DNA from 3 places in the Azotosporobacter soli genome. Region 1 is predicted to be linked to each of the others. Evidence: riboswitches for the same ligand, from Rfam matches in the RefSeq annotation. Region 1 holds a riboswitch; each other region holds the start of a gene.
The links. A riboswitch is a leader RNA that binds a small molecule or an ion and turns the genes downstream of it on or off. The one in region 1 is predicted to bind lysine.

Region 1 (3,281 bases):
CTCCGGGCCGATTTTTCTGAAACGGATATTGCAAAAGAACGGGAAGTTGTCAAAGAAGAAATCCATATGTATGAAGATACGCCGGATGAGCTGGTGCATGATTTGCATATGGAACGTGTCTGGCCAGAGCATACGTTAGGGCGAAAAATATTAGGCACGCTGCAAACTGTTGATGCATTCGATCAAGAAAAACTGCGCGCTTATTATGATGCATATTATCGACCGGAGAATATCGTGATTGCGGCGGCAGGAAATTTGACGCATGAAGCATTAAAGACGATGCTTGAGGAGTCACTCTGTTTATCGCCGACTGTAACACATGAGACCGGACGTTGCCCGGCGCCGCTTTTTCAAAATGGAACCAGTTTTCATGAAAAAGCGATCGAGCAAACGCATATTTGTTTAAGCACGCCGGGATTGCCGCAAGGGTCGCCAGAAATTTATACGTTGCACATTTTGAATAACATTTTAGGCGGCGGCATCAGTTCGCGTCTTTTCCAAACAATCCGAGAAGAAATGGGACTGGCTTATTCGGTTTATTCGTATCAGACCAATTATAGCGACGCAGGCTTATTTGGCATTTATGCAGGTACGCGTCCCGAAAACGGTCAAGAAGTATTGCGTGTTATCAAAGCGACGCTCGAGGAACTGCGCACGAATGGCATTTCAAAATCTGAACTCTTAAAGGCGAAGGAGCAGTTAAAAGGAAATTTGCTTTTAGGCTTGGAAAGTTCAAGTAGCCGGATGTCACGTCTTGGAAAACTAGAAATCATAATGGGAAAATATGTGACGCTTGAAGAAGTCGTGAATAAAATTGACGCGGTTACTTGCGAGTCATTGCAAAAAATGATTAACGGACTATTTTGTGCCGGACAAATATGTTTAACCGTACTCGGGCCGCAGCGTGAAGGAGTGACCTATGAATTTACGGGGTTTTAAATTTATCGGCGCATACCAAGACCAAGGTCTTAAATTGCCGAAACGTAAGACGATGCGTAGTGCCGGCTACGATTTTTCCGCTGCAAAAACGGTAGAGTTGTTGCCGGGAAAAGTCACGCTCGTACCCACTGGAATCAAAGCTTATATGCAAAACGATGAATACCTTGGCATTCATATCCGTTCGGGTCTGGCTTTACGGCATATGTTGAGCTTAATCAACGGACAGGGCATCATCGACTGTGATTATTATGACAACCCGGATAATGAAGGGCATATCATGATTGCGATTGTTAACCATGGCACCGAGGCGGTTACGATTGAGGCGGGGACGAGAATTGCACAGGGCGTTTTTTATAAATATCTCTGTGTAGATCAGGAAGAGGAATCAGGAACGCAACGAATCGGCGGTTTTGGCAGTACCGGAGAATAAAGCGGCAAATATAAATGAGAAAACTTGACACCGCGCATGGAATTAGATAAAATATGTTTTAACTAAACATAAGACGCATCCTCGTAGGATGGAATAGAGGCGCGGAGCTCAATAGTACCTTCAGGGAGAGTGGAATCGAAGATCTGAGGAGAAAGGGTGCTTTGCCGAAGCAATGTATGGCCGAAATATATTGCTGGGCTTGTACTGAATAAGTATAAGACTGTCATTGAAAGCTTGCTTTCGGTGGAGTGCTATCTCATCTAAGACGTGGCAAACAGTTTGTTTGTTATTGCCTTAGCCGTTGTCTATTAGACACCTGATGAGATTTTGGACTCGTCGGGTGTTTTCTATTTTAAAAATAAGGGGTGTAGTGAAAATGATTAAAGTTGTGGTATGCGGCGCGTTGGGAAAGATGGGTCGTGAAGTGGTTAAAGCCGTTCAACAAGCCGATGGGCTTGTTTTGGCTGGTGCAGTCGACTTAAACGGAAAGGGACAAGACATTGGCGAATGCGCAGGACTTGGCTCAATTGGCATCACGGTTGACCGGGAGTTGGAAACTACGCTGAAACGCAATGCGGCCGATGTTGTCGTCGACTTTACTGTTCCGCAATCGGTGATGAATAATATCCGTACTGCGACAGCGCATAAGGTGTATCCGGTCGTCGGTACGACGGGATTGAGCGAAAACGACTTGAAGGAAATCGACGACTTGTGTCGTGCACAGGGGATAGCGGCTTTGATTGCACCGAACTTTGCCATCGGAGCCATTTTGCTGATGCAACTGGCCGAACAGGCGGTGCGTTTTTTTCCGCAGGTTGAAATCATCGAATTGCATCACGATCAAAAATTGGATGCGCCTTCGGGCACGGCGTTGCATACGGCTGAAAAACTGGCTGCTATCCGAGGTAAGTTGGCGCAGGGGCATCCCGATGAAGAGGAAAAGATTTCCGGTGCGCGCGGCGCTGATTATGAAGGAATACGGCTGCATAGCGTGCGTTTGCCTGGGTATGTCGCGCACGAAGAAGTTATCTTCGGTGGACTCGGACAAACGTTGACGATACGGCATGACTCAATTTCACGCGAATCATTTATGCCGGGCGTCGTTCTTGCTTGCAAAAGCATCATGCAATTTACAGGACTTGTCCATGGTTTAGATAAAATAATGGCGATAAGGGGCGAATAAGAATGAAAAAGTATAATGTAGCGATTGTCGGTGCGACGGGAGCGGTTGGTCAGGAGTTTCTCGAGCTGATCCAAGAGCGAAAATTTCCTTTTGCCGAATTGAAATTGTTGGCGTCCAAACGCTCGGCTGGCCGAAAAATCGATTTTATGGGCAAGACTTACACAGTAGAAGAAACAACCGACGATTCGTTTGCTGGCGTTGAGATCGCACTCTTCGCGGGCGGTTCAGCCAGTACTGTATTTGCACCGGCAGCCGTTCGTCATGGCGCGGTAGTCATCGACAACTCCAGTGCGTTTCGCATGGATCCGCAAGTCCCGTTGGTGGTGCCGGAAGTGAATCCGGAAGCGTTGCGCGAACATAAAGGCATTATTGCCAATCCAAACTGTTCGACGATCATTATGGTCATGGCGCTAAAACCATTGCACGATAGGGGGATTATCAAACGTGTTGTGGTTTCGACTTATCAGGCCGTGTCGGGGGCGGGCAAAGAAGGCATTGAGGAACTTGAGCAGCAAACGGCGGCAACGGTGCGAAAAGAAGCAGTCGAAGCAAAGATATTGCCTAGCGCTAGCCTGGATAAGCACTATCAAATTGCTTTCAATTTGATTCCGCAGATAGACGTTTTTCTCGAAAGTGGCTATACTAAAGAAGAAATGAAAATGGTAAACGAAACGCGTAAGATTTTAAATGAAAAAAATCTGGCCATCACTGCGACTACGATTCGAGTGC
Region 2 (3,281 bases), on a different contig from region 1:
TATTTCCGGCGATGCAAGCATTGGAAACGGTATTGTGGCAAAAGGCCGAAGCGTTTGCCGCCGTCGTCAAGATTGGTCGTACGCATTTGATGGATGCAACGCCATTGACGCTAGGACAGGAAATAAGCGCTTGGTCTAGGATGTTGGAACGAAACAGGCAGATGCTCGAACAGGGCCTCGGGTTTATTCTTGATCTGGCGTTGGGCGGAACCGCGGTCGGGACGGGAATTAACTCGCATCCGCATTTTGCCGTGTCGGTTGCGCAAGTGATTGCACGTTTGACGGGCGAGCAATTTCGCAGTGCACCGAACAAATTTCATGCGCTGAGCAGCAAGGATGAGATCGCGGTCGTGCATGGCATGCTGAAGGCGCTAGCCGCCGATTTGATGAAAATTGCCAACGATGTGCGTTGGTTGGCCAGTGGGCCGCGCTGCAGCATTGGTGAAATAACAATACCGGAAAACGAACCCGGAAGTTCGATCATGCCGGCCAAAGTAAATCCAACGCAAGCGGAAGCGCTGACGATGGTCGTAACCCAAGTGTTTGGCAATGATGCAACGGTCGGTTTTGCCGCTAGCCAAGGGAATTTTCAGTTGAATGTCTTTATGCCGGTGCTTGCCTATAATCTGGTACAGTCGATTCGCCTATTAAGTGATGCAATGGATTCGTTCCGGGGTCATTGCGTGGCCGGGATTGAACCGAACCGGGAACGGATTTCACATAATTTGAATCAATCGCTGATCCTAATTACCGGACTGGTTCCTTTGATTGGCTATGACCGGGCCGCAGAAATTGCAAAACGGGCGGCCAAGGAAGGCATCACGCTGCGCGAGGCGGCGCTGGCCAGTGGATACGTTAACGAGTCTGACTATGATTCATATATGGATCCGGTGAAGTTGGTTAAACCGACATTAGGTTAAACCTGCAAAGGAGGCGTATTGACAACCACTCTCATTGTGATTATACTGATAAGCAGATGACAAGTGAATATTGCCACCGAGATAGAGGTGCGGCAACCAATAGTAACTGTCCTGAGCAGCCAGCGATGAAGGAGAGAGAAAGGGGCGGCCGCCGAAGTGAAAAGTTAAGGCAATTCTTTTTGCTGGTTCTGTATTGAATAAGTACTGAACTGTCACCCCATAGGGGTGGAGTGCTATCTTGCAGCGCTGAATCCTGTAAATAAGGATTTAAAGCGGTTTGCGAGATAATGCGCGAACCGCTTTTTTGTATAAAGGGTGACTCCATTTCTTTGGCGACGGAATCTTGTTGAAGTAAGGGACTTTGTAGGAGGAATGACTCATGGCGGAAAAGAAAGTACCATTCAATTTGGCGCAAGTGCAAGAAATCACTCGGACTTATCCGACTCCGTTTCATATCTATGACGAAGAAGGAATTCGCACGAATGCACGCCGTCTTAAGGCTGCTTTTTCCTGGGCACCGGAGTTTAAGGAATACTTTGCTGTTAAGGCCACTCCGAACCCATATCTTCTGGCGTTGCTTAAGGAGGAAGGTTTTGGCGCAGATTGCAGTTCGCTGGCAGAACTATATTTGGCGCAAGCTGCCGGAATCGGCGGCGAAGAAATCATGTTTTCGTCAAATGCGACGCCGGCTAACGAGTATCAGGCGGCGGTCGACATGGGCGCGGTTATCAATCTTGATGACATCAGTCACATCGAATATTTGACGGAACATGTCGGCATGCCGGAGATGATCTCGTTTCGCTATAATCCGGGTCCTTTGATGGCTGGAGGAAATGACATCATTGGCTATCCGGAAGAGGCGAAATATGGCCTGACCAAAGAGCAGATTCTGCAAGCGTATCCGATGGCAAAAGCCAAAGGCGCTACCCGCTTCGGCTTGCATACGATGGTGATTTCGAACGAACTCAGCCCGGATGGCTTTGTCACAACGGCCAAGATGATGTTTGACCTGATTGGCGAAATTTATGAAAAAACCGGCATCCGAATGGAATTGGTCGACTTTGGTGGCGGAATCGGCGTGCCGTACCGGCCTGAGCAGGAGGCTGTCGACCTTGAATATGTCGGGGAAGGTGTGCGGCGCGCTTATGAGGAAATGATTTTTGCAAAAGGTCTGGCGCCGCTCAAAATTACGATGGAGTGCGGTCGTATGATTACTGGACCGTACGGTTATCTGGTGGCGACCGCGTTACATAAAAAAGAAATCTACAAGAATTATGTCGGACTCGATGCTTGCATGGCCAATTTGATGCGTCCTGCCTTATACGGTTCTTATCATCACATCACCGTGCTGGGAAAAGAAGGCTTGCCGTGCGATCATGTGTATGATGTGACGGGATCGTTATGTGAGAACAATGATAAGTTTGCGGTGGACCGGGAACTGCCGGAAATCAACAGGGGCGATGTTGTGGTGATTCATGACGCAGGTGCACATGGGCATGCGATGGGCTTCAATTATAATGGCAAGCTGCGTTCGGCGGAATTGCTGCTTCGGCCGGATCATAGCGTAAAATTGATACGCCGTGCGGAAACGTTGGCTGATCATTTTGCGACGCTCGATTTTCCAGGGGCTGCACTCGATATGTCGTCAATATTGAAGAAATGAACTTTTTGAAACAGGCCGCTAGAGGCCTGTTTTTTGCTTTTTGCTTCTATCCTCGACCTTTTAACTGGACAGGATGCTTGCGGCGCGGTATCCTGAATGAAGGGCAACGTCGGAAAAAGAAAGGAATGAAATTGTGGCTGGGGAAAAAGAAAAAGTCCACTCGCTTGACCGAGCGCTTGATCTATTATTGTTGTTTCAGCAAGAAGGGAGAGAACTGGGCGTGACGCAAATTGCTGCATTGCTCGGTATGCAAAAAAGCACGGTGCATCGCAGCTTGTCGACGCTCGAAGCAAAAGGGTTCGTGCAGCAAAATCAGGAAAGTGGACGCTACTGGCTTGGCTTACGGTTATATTCTCTTGGCATGATGGTGCGGGATAAACTGCCGTTAGCCGGCTTACTTGCTCCATATGCAAAACAGTTGGCGCAAAGTTATCGTGAAGCGGTTCATTTATCGGTGCTTGACCGTACGGCAGAGCAGCCAAGGCATATCGTTATTGACAAAGTGGAAAGTTCGCAGGTGCTTAGTTTGACGCCGCCGGTCGGCTCAAGCGAGCCTTGCCATTGTTCTGCCGGTGGAAAGTGTTTGTTGGCCTTCAGCTCATCTGACTATCTGGCTCGCTTCGAAGGCGTCGAGTTACAGGCTTTTACGCCGCATACCATTACAAGTTGGGAAAAGTTGAAAGAGGAATTGGCGAAAA
Region 3 (3,281 bases), on a different contig from region 1:
CCGCCAAAACCTATGAAATCAGCGAATTTCTTGTGGATATCGCAAAATTCGATCGCAGCAAGTTAGGCAAAGTCGCTGCGACCGTAACCATGCACGACCCCTGTCACATGGCGCGCGGCATTAAGGTAACGAAACAACCGCGTGAGATTTTGCAAGCCATTCCCGGCGTAACGTTCGCCGAGATGAAAGAACCTGCCCGTTGCTGCGGCGCCGGTGGTTCCTTCAGTCTCGCCAACTATGAACTCTCACGCAAGATTAACGACCGCAAGGTTGCCGATATCGCATCAACCAAGGCCGATATCGTCGCCACAAGCTGCGGCAGTTGCCGGATGCACATTACAGATGGTCTGATCCAAAACGGCATGACACAGGATTCGCTCCATGTTATCCAGCTTCTCGATCAATCGTACCAGGCCGGAGCAAAATAAAACGATAAAAAGCCAGATGCAGCAGCATCTGGCTTTTTTATCGTTTACGGGCCGGCACTTCAACCCATACGGTCGTACCGCCGCCGGGCTGAGAGATAATTTCAAACTCGCCCTGCAACAATTCCACCCGTTCCTGCATACCGTGAATGCCAAGGCAGGGTCTGCCGTCAACCGCTTTATTCAGTATCGTCCGCTCGAAGCCTTTTCCGTCATCTTGCACGCGACAATAAAGACGACGTTGTTTTTTGCCGATGCAAATCCAAACCTGACTGGCCTCGGCATGCTTCGCAATATTAGTCAGCGCCTCCTGAACGATGCGGTATAAAGCGGTCTCGATCTCCGGCAAGAAACGACAACCTGCAACTTCGCTCACATCCAACTGCACATTGATGCCATATTGTTTAGCGTATGTTTCCGCATAGCGCTGCAGCGCCGGTGCAAGTCCGAGATCATCGAGTAAAAGCGGACGAAGCTCTACCGCTAAACGGTGAACCGCATCCAACGTTCCCGCCGCCACCTCTCGCATCGCCAGCACTTTTTCCCGCCACGCTTCCTCCGGCATCTGTTCCGCCAGCAAACGCAAGCCCATTATAATGGAAGTCAATGATTGGCTGGTTTCATCGTGAAGCTCGCGAGATATCTTGCGTCGCTCTTCTTCCTGAACGCGAATAATCTGATTCAGCAGGCTGGACTGCAGCTCTTTTTTCTCCCGCAATGTCTTCAGCAGTAGTTGCTGGCGTTCGTTCGCCTCCAGTGCCGCGGCAACGAAACGGGCTGCCAGTCTGGCATAAGGCGCCGCAGTCTCCGGTTGCCCTGTGACGCCGATGAATCCAGCCCTGCGATTGCGATAACGGATCGCAACGTTAAATCCGCTGCGCACGCCCGGCCATTTTTTCTCATCAGCCTCGCTAACGGAAAATTCTTCGGCCAGACTGCCGGTTAAATGAAGCGCAGCCGCTTCATGCAATTTACCAATTCGTTCCGGACTAAATGAAGCAATAATAATGCCGTCTTCATCGACAATATTTACATTTTTGTTTAATTCCGCTGCAATAATATCCACCAATGATTGGGCGAATTTCGCGTCAAGAATGGGTTCCTTTTTTGCCATACGCAGCCTCCCTTTACTTTACTCCTCTTTTATCATATGGTTTCAGACGTTTAACGTCAATGTATACAGTATCACGGACATTTTTCCGGTTTGTTCAATTGACAAGCACCTTTTTTTCCTTTACAATTAAGTGGAAATTAATAGGGCGTGTAGGATAGAGGCGCGGGTGTCATCAGTATCTTCGGGGAGCAGGCAACAAGGATCCGAAGTGAAAGGGGCAACTGCCGAAGCAGGATATTTTGCCAAAGAATTTCTTGCTGGGCTTGCATCGAACAGATGCTGGACTGTCATCGAAAGCAATACGATGAAGCGCTATCTCACAGCAACGCAAGCTTCGCGTTCGTCGGAATGTGAGAATTGTAATGGTTGTGGGCGTAGAGCCTCGCAACCATTTTTCTTTTTTTAGAAAAGCTCGCACTTATTATTATTTTTACAAGGAGGTATCTTCCATGTCTAACGAAAATTCATTATTGTCGCAAATGATGCCGCAGAAAGAGTCTCTGCGCCGCGACATGAAATCCCGCCATCTGATGATGATCTCTATCGGCGGCACGATCGGCACCGGCCTTTTTCTCGGTTCCGGTCAAACGATCAACCAAGCCGGCCCGCTTGGTGCACTGCTGGCCTATCTGTTTGGCGGCTTCATCATGTATCTGGTCTTGCTTTGCCTCGGCGAGCTGACGGTAGCAATGCCGGTTTCCGGTTCTTTTCAAAGTTATGCGACTCGTTTTATTTCTCCGGCGGCCGGTTTCACTACCGGTTGGCTATACTGGATCAACTGGGCGATTTGCATCGCGGCCGATTTTACCGCCGCCGGCATCATTATGAACAATTGGTTCCCCATGGTATCTACATGGATCTGGTGCGCCGTGTTCGCAGTAGTCCTTGCCGTATTGAATCTCGTTTCCGTTAAAGCTTATGGCGAAGCGGAATTTTGGTTTGCCAGCATCAAGGTTGCCGCGATCATCGGCTTCATTATTGCAGGCGCGAGTATGATGTTTGGTTTTAACAGCGGTCATGAAGCGCTGATGTTCAGCAATTTCAACACCGGCGGCGAGGGAATCTTTCCTAACGGCTTCAATGCCGTCTTCCTGACGATGGTTGCTGTTGTTTATTCCTTCCAAGGCGCAGAACTGGTTGGCATCGCCGCCGGTGAATGCGACAACCCCGGCAAGCATGTCCCCCGCGTTATCAAAGGCATCACGGCCCGCATCATCATTTTCTACGTTCTGGCGATGGGCGTTTTAGCCGGTACGATTCCCTGGCAGGAGGCCGGCGTTCTTGAAAGCCCGTTTGCACACGTGTTCGGCATGATGGGCATGCCGATCGCAAAAGATATTATGAGCTTCGTCGTTATGACCTCCGCGTTGTCGGCAGGAAATTCAGCGCTTTACGCCTGCTCGCGTCTTCTCTGGTCGATGTCCAAAGAGGGTCTGGCGCCGCAGTGGTTGGGCAATCTGACGAAACGGGATGTGCCTTATAACGGCATTTTCTTGACGCTGGCGTTGGCCTGCATGTCACTGTTGACCAGTGCCTACGCAGCCGACAGCGTTTACCTCTGGCTAATGTCCAGCACCGGCGTAACCGGCTGCCTGATCTGGGTAATCATCGGCTGGTGCCAGTTAAACTTCCGCAAAGAGTTTATTGCCAAAGGCGGCAGCCTGAAAGATTTGACCTTCCGCACACCGCTCTACCCGTTGGTTCCCCTTCTTGTTATCTTCCTCAATCTCGGCGTCGTAGCC

Region 2: it holds a riboswitch for lysine, as region 1 does, so the genes downstream of both, QTL79_RS17310 (diaminopimelate decarboxylase) here and dapB (4-hydroxy-tetrahydrodipicolinate reductase) in region 1, are expected to answer to the same signal.
Region 3: it holds a riboswitch for lysine, as region 1 does, so the genes downstream of both, QTL79_RS17470 (amino acid permease) here and dapB (4-hydroxy-tetrahydrodipicolinate reductase) in region 1, are expected to answer to the same signal.

What each region holds. Positions count from the first base shown of each region.
Region 1 is NZ_JAUAOA010000005.1:141,945-145,225, reverse strand. It holds gene QTL79_RS07190 (M16 family metallopeptidase) at 1-939, shown strand, start outside; gene dut (dUTP diphosphatase) at 920-1,369, shown strand; lysine riboswitch at 1,456-1,631, shown strand; gene dapB (4-hydroxy-tetrahydrodipicolinate reductase) at 1,746-2,552, shown strand; gene QTL79_RS07175 (aspartate-semialdehyde dehydrogenase) at 2,555-3,281, shown strand, end outside.
Region 2 is NZ_JAUAOA010000032.1:6,473-9,753, reverse strand. It holds gene fumC (class II fumarate hydratase) at 1-920, shown strand, start outside; lysine riboswitch at 995-1,164, shown strand; gene QTL79_RS17310 (diaminopimelate decarboxylase) at 1,300-2,583, shown strand; gene QTL79_RS17305 (IclR family transcriptional regulator) at 2,717-3,281, shown strand, end outside.
Region 3 is NZ_JAUAOA010000033.1:13,764-17,044, forward strand. It holds gene QTL79_RS17460 ((Fe-S)-binding protein) at 1-428, shown strand, start outside; gene QTL79_RS17465 (sugar diacid recognition domain-containing protein) at 466-1,539, opposite strand; lysine riboswitch at 1,687-1,862, shown strand; gene QTL79_RS17470 (amino acid permease) at 1,989-3,281, shown strand, end outside.